Regions from separate parts of the Aeromonas salmonicida genome, predicted to be linked through region 2. Evidence: predicted binding sites of a transcription regulator. Region 2 holds the regulator's gene; the other holds the start of a gene.
The links. Region 2 encodes NrdR, which represses ribonucleotide reductase genes. Its sites were predicted from a motif close to CACNNTATANNGTG; they were not measured.
Positions count from the first base shown of each region.

Region 1: nrdA (class 1a ribonucleoside-diphosphate reductase subunit alpha) is a predicted target of NrdR. The motif match lies at 2,765-2,778, and genes of this name have one in related genera.

Region 1 covers NZ_CP110645.1:2,318,953-2,323,929, forward strand. Annotated here, with positions in the region: gene nrdB (class Ia ribonucleoside-diphosphate reductase subunit beta) at 1-316, opposite strand, end outside; gene nrdA (class 1a ribonucleoside-diphosphate reductase subunit alpha) at 397-2,664, opposite strand; gene ONZ54_RS11110 (HAD family hydrolase) at 3,220-3,906, opposite strand; gene ubiG (bifunctional 2-polyprenyl-6-hydroxyphenol methylase/3-demethylubiquinol 3-O-methyltransferase UbiG) at 3,906-4,622, opposite strand; gene gyrA (DNA topoisomerase (ATP-hydrolyzing) subunit A) at 4,824-4,977, shown strand, end outside.
Region 2 covers NZ_CP110645.1:1,120,575-1,125,551, reverse strand. Annotated here, with positions in the region: gene ribE1 (riboflavin synthase E1) at 1-365, opposite strand, end outside; gene ribD (bifunctional diaminohydroxyphosphoribosylaminopyrimidine deaminase/5-amino-6-(5-phosphoribosylamino)uracil reductase RibD) at 421-1,530, opposite strand; gene nrdR (transcriptional regulator NrdR) at 1,605-2,054, opposite strand; gene ONZ54_RS05540 (NIPSNAP family protein) at 2,188-2,520, opposite strand; gene ONZ54_RS05535 (ParB N-terminal domain-containing protein) at 2,588-3,016, opposite strand; gene glyA (serine hydroxymethyltransferase) at 3,126-4,379, opposite strand; gene ONZ54_RS05525 (hypothetical protein) at 4,928-4,977, shown strand, end outside.

The sequences.
Region 1 (4,977 bases), 1.2 Mb from region 2:
CCAGCTCCGGAATGGAGACCAGCGGCAGCAGCGCCACGTTCGGGCTGCGACCCTGGATGGAATCCAGCAGGGTCTGGTACTTCAGGTTGGAGATGAAGATGTGTTGCTCGTGGGGCGGCAACGCCTGATAGTCGATGCGGTCGTGGGAGACATCCACCTCTTCCGGGCGCCAGAAGAAGGAGAGCTGCTTCTCGATCAGCCGTTCAAAGACTTCGTGTTTTTGTTGATCATAACGGGCCACATTGACCGATTGGCCAAAAAACATCGGCTCTTTGAGCTGGTCGTTTTGGGTTTGGCAGAAAGTTGAATAGGCCATGGTTACCAGAATGTATTGAATGGATAAACAGGAGAGCGGGAGCTTGTCGCTCCCGCCCGGTTGTCAGATCTTGCAATGGCTTATATTTTACAAGCCCCACCGGCACAACCGTCATCTTGCATATCGGCTTGTGCGTCATCCGCACCATCACGGGTGTTGTGATAGTAGAGGGTCTTGAGGCCGTATTTGTAAGCGGTCAGCAGATCCTTGAGCAACTGTTTCATCGGTACCTTGTTGCCTTCGAAACGGGCGGGGTCGTAGTTGGTGTTGGCGGAGATCGCCTGATCCACAAACTTCTGCATGATACCGACCAGCTGCAGATAGCCATCGACGCTCGGTTGCTTCCAGAGCAATTCGTATTGATCTTTCAGGCGATGATACTCGGGCACCACCTGTTTGAGAATGCCATCCTTGGATGCCTTGACCGAGACTAGGCCGCGCGGCGGCTCTATGCCGTTGGTGGCGTTGGAGATCTGGCTGGAAGTCTCGCTCGGCATCAGGGCGGTCAGGGTGGAGTTGCGCAGACCCACTGTCTTTATCTCTTCACGCAAGGTTTCCCAGTCCAGGTGCAGCGGCTCGTTGCACAGGTTGTCGAGATCCTTTTTATAGGTATCGATGGGCAAAATGCCCTGGGCATAGGTGGTCTCGTTGAACGCCGGGCAGGGGCCGAATTCGCGGGCCAGCTGCACGGAGGCCTTCAGCAGGTAGAACTGGATCGCCTCGAAGGTGCGGTGGGTCAGCGCCAGACCGGAGCCATCGGAGTAACGGGCGCCGTTCTTGGCCAGGTAGTAGGCGTAGTTGATGACGCCAATGCCCAGGGTGCGACGGTTCATGCTGCCTTTCTGGGCGGCCTTGAGCGGGTAGTCCTGATAGTCGAGCAGGGCATCCAGGGCGCGCACGGCGAGATCCGCCATCTCTTCCAGATCTTCCAGCTTCTCGATGGCGCCGAGGTTGAAGGCAGACAGGGTGCACAGGGCAATTTCGCCCTCTTCGTCATCCACGTTGTTGAGCGGCTTGGTGGGCAGTGCAATCTCGAGGCAGAGGTTGGACTGGCGTACTGGCGCCACGCTTGGATCGAACGGGCTGTGGGTGTTGCAGTGATCCACGTTCTGGATGTAGATACGACCGGTGCCTGCGCGCTCCTGCATCATCAGGGAGAAGAGATCGACAGCCTTGATGGTCTTCTTGCGAATGGCCGGGTCCTGCTCGTACTTGACGTAGAGCGCTTCGAACTTGTCCTGATCCGCAAAGAACGCATCGTACAGGCCAGGGGCATCGGACGGGGAGAACAGAGTGATGTCGCCGCCCTTGATCAGGCGCTGGTACATCAGCTTGTTGATCTGCACGCCGTAGTCCATGTGACGGACCCGGTTCTCTTCCACGCCGCGGTTGTTTTTCAGTACCAGCAGGCTTTCCACTTCGGTGTGCCACAGCGGGTAGAAGAGGGTGGCCGCACCACCGCGTACGCCGCCCTGGGAGCAGCATTTGACCGCAGTCTGGAAGTACTTGTAGAAGGGGATGCAGCCGGTGTGGAAGGCTTCGCCGCCACGGATGGGGCTGCCCAGACCACGGATGCGACCGGCGTTGATGCCGATGCCGGCGCGCTGGGAGACATAACGGACGATGGCGCTGGCGGTGGCATTGATGGAATCCAGGCTGTCATCGCACTCGATCAGTACGCAGGAGCTGAACTGACGGGTCGGGGTACGCACACCGCTCATGATGGGGGTCGGCAGCGAAATTTTGAAGGTCGACACCGCATCATAGAAACGCTTGATGTAGCTCAGACGGGTATCTTTCGGATACTTGGAGAAGAGGCAGGCCGCTACCAGTATGTAGAGGAACTGCGGGCTCTCGTAGATCTCGCCGGTGACGCGGTTCTGCACCAGGTACTTGCCTTCCAGCTGCTTGACGGCGGCGTAGGAGAAGTTCATGTCACGCCAGTGATCCAGGTGCTCGTTGAGCTCCTCGAATTCCGCCTGGGTGTAGTCGGTCAGCAGGTGCTTGTCATATTTGCCCATGTCTACCAGACGGGCGACGTGCTGGTAGAGGTGGGGCGGCTCGAACTGGCCGTAGGCTTTCTTGCGCAGGTGGAAGATGGCCAGACGGGCAGCCATGTACTGGTAATCCGGACTTTGCTCGGAGATCAGGTCAGCAGTGGCCTTGATGACGGTTTCGTGGATATCGGCGGTACGGATACCGTCATAGAACTGGATGTGGGACTTGAGTTCCACCTGAGAGACCGACACGTTGTCGAGCCCTTCGGCGGCCCAGTCCAGCACGCGGTGAATTTTATCCAGATCGATGGGTTCTTTGTGGCCGTTACGCTTCGTCACAAACAAGTTCATTGGCTGATGACCTTCAGTTGATTCCCGAAAAACCATCGCACTGCGCTGGCCTCGGCGCCGTGAACGGCTGCGGGAGGTGGGGGCGTATTGTGCGATGAATCACAAGATATAGTGTTATTTTGAGTTCGAGCTACAAGATAGTGAGGTCGCCCTCGCTTTGCAATCTGTGGATAAGGCATTAGCTGTGGATAAATTGTGGGTGTCGAGACCCATGTTAGTGGACGCTCACAGTGAGTGGGTTTTCATGCGTCCGATCCGGTAAATGCAAGTCTGATGATCGAACATGGAAAATTTAAATAACTTTTTTTGCTTGCGAAAACGGGGTGTTTTTACTAGCAAATTCAGTCTGGTTATCCCTTGTGCAGCAAGGGTCAAAAGGTGTCCTGTCCCAGTCTGTTGGCGGTTGCCAAACGGCAAAAAAGGGAGATCAATCCGGACCTCCCCTGGTCTCATCCTTGTGCCTGCAACGGTCGCCAATCGTGCTCATCTGGCCACCGATTGGCGATAAAGCTGCCTTTATGATCCATCAATCTGGCTGTCTGGCGGCAAACAGGATTAGCTCAGCTCGTAACGCAGCCAGTGGTGCAGGGCCTGCACGGTATCGAAGTGCAGATCCGCACCCCAGTCGGCGGGATCCTCGTCATCACTCAGATAACCCCAGCCCGCCACGGCGGTGCGCATGCCCGCATTGCGGCCCGCCTCTATGTCACGCACGTGATCCCCCACATAGAGGCAGTGGGCGGCGTCGACCCCCAACTGTTCACAGGCAAAGTACATGGGAGCAGGGTCGGGCTTGCGCACCGGCAGGGTGTCGGCACTCACAGTCACGCCGCAACTGGCAAGCTCGGGCAAGGCGGCCAGCAGCGGTTCGGTGAGAAAGCCCGGCTTGTTGGTGACTATGCCCCAGGGCAGGGCACGTTCGTCCAGCCACTCGATGAGATCCACCATCCCCTCATAGGGTCGAGTGCCGACGCAGAGGTTCGCCGCGTAGTAGTCGAGCAGGGCGGTGCGCAGGCGAGTGGCCCCCAGCTCTTCGAGCAGCTCATCGCCAAGCCCCGCCTTGAGCAGTCCGAGCGCGCCATGGGAGGTGGTCTGTCGGATGATGGCGTCAGAGAGCGGCGCAAAGCCTTCGCTCACCAGCACATGGTTGACGGCGGCGCCCAAGTCCGGCGCCGTATCGAGCAAGGTGCCATCCAGGTCAAACAGCACACAGCGCAGTGGTACCGGCGTGTTATCGATCATCAGCCATGCTCCGGGCGGATGAACTCCACCATGTAGTTGACGTCGACGTTCTTGCCAAGCTTGAACTGGTTGGAGAGCGGCGCGTAGTGCACCCCGCTCATGTCCCGTACCAAGAGGCCTGCTGCTTCACCCATACGACACAGCTCGGCGGGGGTGATGAACTTCTTGTGATCGTGGGTACCTTTGGGGACCATCTTCATCAGGTATTCGGCGCCGATGATCATCATCAGATAGGCTTTCGGATTGCGGTTGATGGTGGAGATGAACACCCGTCCGCCCGGGCGCACCAGGGTGGCGATGGCGCGCAGCACCGAAGCCGGATCCGGCACATGCTCCAGCATCTCCATGCAGGTGACCACGTCATACTGGCCAGGGGCCTGGCCGGCGTGCTCCTCCGCCGTCATCTGCTGGTATTGGAGTTCCACCCCTTGTTCCAGGGCGTGCAGGCGGGCGACCCCGAGCGGTTCCTTGCCCATGTCGATGCCGGTGACGTGAGCCTCCCGACGGGCCATGCTCTCGGAGAGAATGCCGCCACCGCAGCCGATGTCGAGGATGCGCTTGCCAAACAGGCCGCCGCTCTTGTCGGTGATCCAGTCAAGGCGCACCGGATTGATTTGATGCAGTGGCTTGAATTCGCCCTCCATGTCCCACCAGCGGGAGGCAATAGCTTCAAATTTGGCGATTTCTGTCAGATCGACATTGGCATCACTATTCATATTTTGTGGATCCTGTGGCAGGGCGCGCAGGTAGCAAGACTCGGGCGCAATCTATTGTCCTGGCGGGCATTATAACGGAGACACTTTGTCACACCAGCCCGACTTGTTACCCGGATTTGTGGCTTAAGGTATTTGGCTCAGTGTGTTACCATGGCGCGCTGTTTAAGCCAAAGAACAACTAATTAGGGATTAAGGCTTTCTATGAGCGATCTGGCCAGAGAGATCACGCCGATCAACATCGAAGAAGAGCTCAAGAGTTCCTATCTTGATTACGCCATGAGCGTGATCGTAGGACGAGCTCTGCCGGATGTGCGTGATGGCTTGAAACCGGTTCACCGCCGCGTTCTGTTTGCTA
Region 2 (4,977 bases):
CAGTATTCGATGGCGCGGCCGCTGCTGGACTTGCTCTTCACCTCACCCACCCCGTCCACATGACCGGAGACCAGATGGCCGCCAAGCCGGGAGGTCGGCATCAAGGCCTTCTCCAGATTGACGGGATCGCCGACTTTGGCCGCGGCGAAGCCGGTACGGGACAGGGTTTCCAGCGACACATCGGCGGTGTAACTCTTGTCGCCAAGACCAATCACGGTCAGGCAGACGCCATTGGTGGCAATGGAGTCGCCCAGCTTGACGTCGCCAAAATCCAGCGTCGGCGCGTGAACTGTGAGGGCCATGTCCTCGCCTTGGCGGCGCAGCGCGGCAAGGGTTCCCACCGCTTCGATAATTCCGGTAAACATGCAGATCACCTTGATGATGACGGGGCCGGTTCGGCCCCCGATAACGATTGGAAAATCAGGCTATCCTGGCGGTGATGCGGATATCCTGTCCCACCAGCCGCACATCCTTGATGCAGAGCTTGGGCGCCTGGAAAAGACGGGTGAGCGCTGGCAGATGGAACAGGCCACGCCCCTCATCACCCATCAGTTTCGGCGCCTGATAAAGCACCAGCTCATCCACCAGCCCCTTGTCCAGCAAGGCACCGCAAAGCCTGGGGCCGGCTTCCACCAGCACGGAATTGATGTTCCGCTTGGCCAGCAGCATAAAGAGGCTGACCAGATCCAGCTTGCCATCCAGCAGGGGCAGCTCCAGTTGCTGCACCCATTCAGGCCAGTCGCCAGCCGCCTTGTGACGGGCCAGCAAGACAGGGCCTGTGCTCTGGAACAGGGGCAAGTCCGGGGTCAGCAGGTTCTGGGAATCGACGATGACCCGCAGAGGCTGGCGCAGCGTCTCTTTGGCATAAGTGGCCTTGAGAGAAGGGGGCAGCTCATCCCAACGCACCGTCAGGGAGGCGCCATCGGCCAGCACGGTTGCGGCGCTGGAGAGCACGGCGTCGTGACCGGCGCGCAGCCGCTGCACATCGGCACGGGCCAGGGGGCCCGTTATCCACTGACTCTCGCCGCTTGCCATGGCGGTGCGGCCATCGAGGCTGGCACCGAGTTTGACGGTCACCAGCGGAAAAGCGGTACGCATCCGCTTGAAGAAGCCCGGATTGAGCGCCTCGGCTTCGCTCGACAGCAAGCCAAAATCGGTCTTGATGCCCGCTTCCGACAACATCCGCAGACCACGCCCGCCCACCTCGGGGTTGGGATCGACCATGGCCGCCACCACCCGGGTCACCCCGGCCTTGATCAGCGCCTCGGCGCAAGGGGGGGTACGTCCATGATGGGAGCAGGGCTCCAGGGTCACATAAGCGGTCGCACCACGGGCTTCGTCACCGGCCTCATGCAGGGCATAGATCTCTGCATGGGGTTCTCCGGCTCGTTTGTGCCATCCCTCGCCGACCACAACGCCGGCTTTCACCAACACGGCGCCGACACAGGGATTGGGGGCCGTGGTATAGCGGCCACGGCGGGCCAGTTCAAGGGCCCGATTCATCCATTGGTAATCATCTTGACTAAACATCTGGGCTCCCGTTCAAAGCGAGAAAATGGGCGTTGTAGGTTCGATTAGCGCAGCGTAACCGGACATTGGGAAGCTTATTTCTCCAGCTTGGCGATCTCTTCGCCGAACTCGCGGATGTCCTCGAAGCTGCGATAGACGGAGGCAAAACGGATATAGGCGACCTTGTCCAGGCTCTTGAGCTCATCCATCACCAGATTACCCACCAGCTGGGAGGCGACTTCGCGCTCACCGGTGGCTCGCAGGCAGGACTTGATATGGTTGACCCCCTTTTCGATGGCTTCCATGCTCACGGGTCGCTTCTCCAGCGCCCGCAGGATGCCACCACGCAGCTTCTCTTCATTGAAGGGCTCGCGGGAGCCGTTGGACTTGATGACACGGGGCATCACCAGCTCGGCCATCTCGAAGGTGGTGAAGCGCTCGTGACAGAGCAGGCACTCACGACGGCGGCGTACCTGATGGCCTTCTGCCACCAGACGGGAATCGATCACCTTGGTATCAACCGCACTACAGAAAGGGCAATGCATCGGACCTCCGGCGTTAACAAACAGGGCACCTGACCACAGGGGCAGGATCTTGGCGGGCCAGTGTAGCACGGCCATCCAAAACCGGTAAAAGCCCAGAAAAACAATATGTCACCGTCTATATTCCTTAAACACTTCAGAGGGTGCGAAGTCCGTCTATGGCCGTTGCAGGCAAGCTGATGACGGTATTTGCATCCGTTTCGATCAGCGCAACAATGGCGTCTCTCGGGCCTTCTCGCCAAGCATCCGTTGCATAGAATGCCGCCTGGGAAGCGCTCAGATGCGCAAGATCATCGTATGCCCGCATCAGAAAATAGGCATCCGGATCATGCAGGGAGGGACCGTGGCTCACCACATCCATCCCCCATTTACGGTGCAGTGGCATGCTCTGCTCGGTCACCAGCGCATGAAACGCGGCGCGGCTCCCCGCCTTGAGCCGATAACTGCGGATTTCCAGCACTCTCTTCATCGCACTTTCTCCAGCTAAAAAAATACCGCCAGCAAGGCGATATTTAACCCTTCAGTCAAGCTTGAGCTCAGTCGTCATAGGGCAAGTCGTCGGGCTCACAACCTGCGTGGTCGGGTACCGGATCTTGCGCAAACTGCACCGCATCAATGTGAGTGTGCCCCTCTATCAATGCCTTGCACACCCTGTGCATGCCATCCATGACCCGACCTGCACTATCCAGAATGATGGGATAGGCAAGGGAAGCACTGGCAATCAACTGACAATGCTCGGCTATGCTGCGCACCGTGGGTCTGACCACGCCGTGTCCGTACCAGTGATCGGTATCCAGTTCGGCAATCTGCACCAATGGCACAGCTTGCACCGGCAAACCTTGGCTCAACCGCACCAGACGCCGTACATCCCATGCCAGCAGCCCCTCCGGACTATCGCGAAAATGGTACTGGGCACGGATGGACACGATCAGAGCGTCATCTGTGATACCGGGCTGGGCTGGCATTATGCCTCCTATGTCTGCTGCACAAGCTCGGCGCCCATGGCGGGGCCGAAACAGAAAAAACAATGCCACCCGCAGGTGGCATTGGTCTCAAACCAGCATGGCTGGTGTATCAGGCATAAACCGGGAAACGACGGCAGATATCCAGCACCTTTTCGCGGGTGTTGGCCAGCACTTCGTCGTTGTCATGGTTGTCCAGCACGTCACAGATCCAGTTGGTCAGATGGATGGACTCTGCTTCCTTGAAACCGCGGCGGGTGATGGCCGGGGTACCGATCCGCACACCTGAGGTGACGAACGGGGAACGCGGGTCGTTCGGCACCGAGTTCTTGTTGACTGTGATGTTGGCTTTGCCAAGAGCGGCATCGGCTTCTTTCCCGGTCAGCTCACGGCCGATCAGATCAACAAGCATGAGATGGTTGTCGGTACCGCCGGAGACGATCTTGTAACCGCGCTCGATGAAGGTCGCCGCCATGGCTTTGGCGTTTTTGACGACTTGAGCCTGATAGGTCTTGAACTCGGGCTCCAGCGCCTCTTTGAATGCCACGGCTTTACCGGCGATGACATGCATCAGCGGGCCGCCCTGGCCGCCCGGGAAGACGGCTGAGTTCAGCTTCTTGTACAGATCTTCGTCGTCAGCGGCGGAGAGGATCAGACCACCACGGGGACCGGCCAGGGTCTTGTGGGTAGTGGAGGTAACCACGTGAGCGTGGGGCACCGGGTTCGGGTAGACACCAGCGGCAATCAGACCGGCGACGTGAGCCATGTCAACGAACAGCCAGGCACCAATCTTGTCGGCGATTTCACGCATGCGGGCCCAGTCGACGATACCTGAGTAGGCGGAGAAGCCACCTATCATCATCTTCGGCTTGTGCTCAACGGCCAGACGTTCCATTTCGTCATAGTCAATCTTGCCGGACTCATCGATACCGTAAGGAATGATGTTGTACAGCTTGCCGGAGAAGTTGACGGGGGAGCCGTGGGTCAGGTGACCGCCATGAGCCAGGTTCATGCCCAGCACGGTGTCGCCCGGCTGCAGCAGAGCCATGTAAACGGCGCTGTTGGCCTGGGAGCCGGAATGCGGCTGCACGTTGGCGTAAGTGGCACCAAACAGTTCCTTGGCGCGCTCGATGGCCAGGGTTTCAACCACGTCGACGTACTCGCAACCACCGTAGTAGCGCTTGGCCGGATAGCCTTCAGCGTACTTGTTGGTCAGCTGGGAGCCCTGGGCTTCCATGACACGGGGGCTGGTGTAGTTCTCAGACGCGATCAGCTCGATGTGCTCTTCCTGACGACGGGTCTCGTCTGTGATGGCCTGCCACAATTGCGGATCATAATTGGCGATGGTCATGTCACGTTTCAACATCCGTTTCTCTCCTGAAAATCGTTTGCGCGTTAGGTGAAGTGGGCCCGCGCATTGTAACGTGAGCTGGATCAAAGAGACAGTCCAACCACCCAAAAAAATGTTTATAAAATGTAAAATGTGTCGCAAATTTCGAAATCAGTGCAGGCTCTCCCCTTAGCTATAGCGCTGACATTAGTGCTGGCGAATAATCCTCCCTCTGTCCATCCGTCCCCGATACCCATCACACCATAGCCCTGCCAGTAAACAGAAACCGGGACAACAAACAGCCAAAACCAGAGCCGGATCATGGATATAGCCGTTACTAACAGATAACATCTTTACACGGCACAGCGGTTGCACCGCCTATAGATGGAGGCAAAACATGCCGGGCAAGACCCTCGCCACGCTCCCGATGGATCTCAATTTGCACCTTCCCCTGGCACTGAGCTTTCGCCAGCCTGCCTGCCGACCGAACGCTGGCAACAAGAATTTCCACTCGGCACACCTGTTCCATGGCGGGTCAAGCCTCTCTCATCCTTCCTTGCATCACCTCAACACGGAGGTACACCATGATGGATAACCTGATGCTTTTTCTGATCATATCGGTATTCGCTGTTTT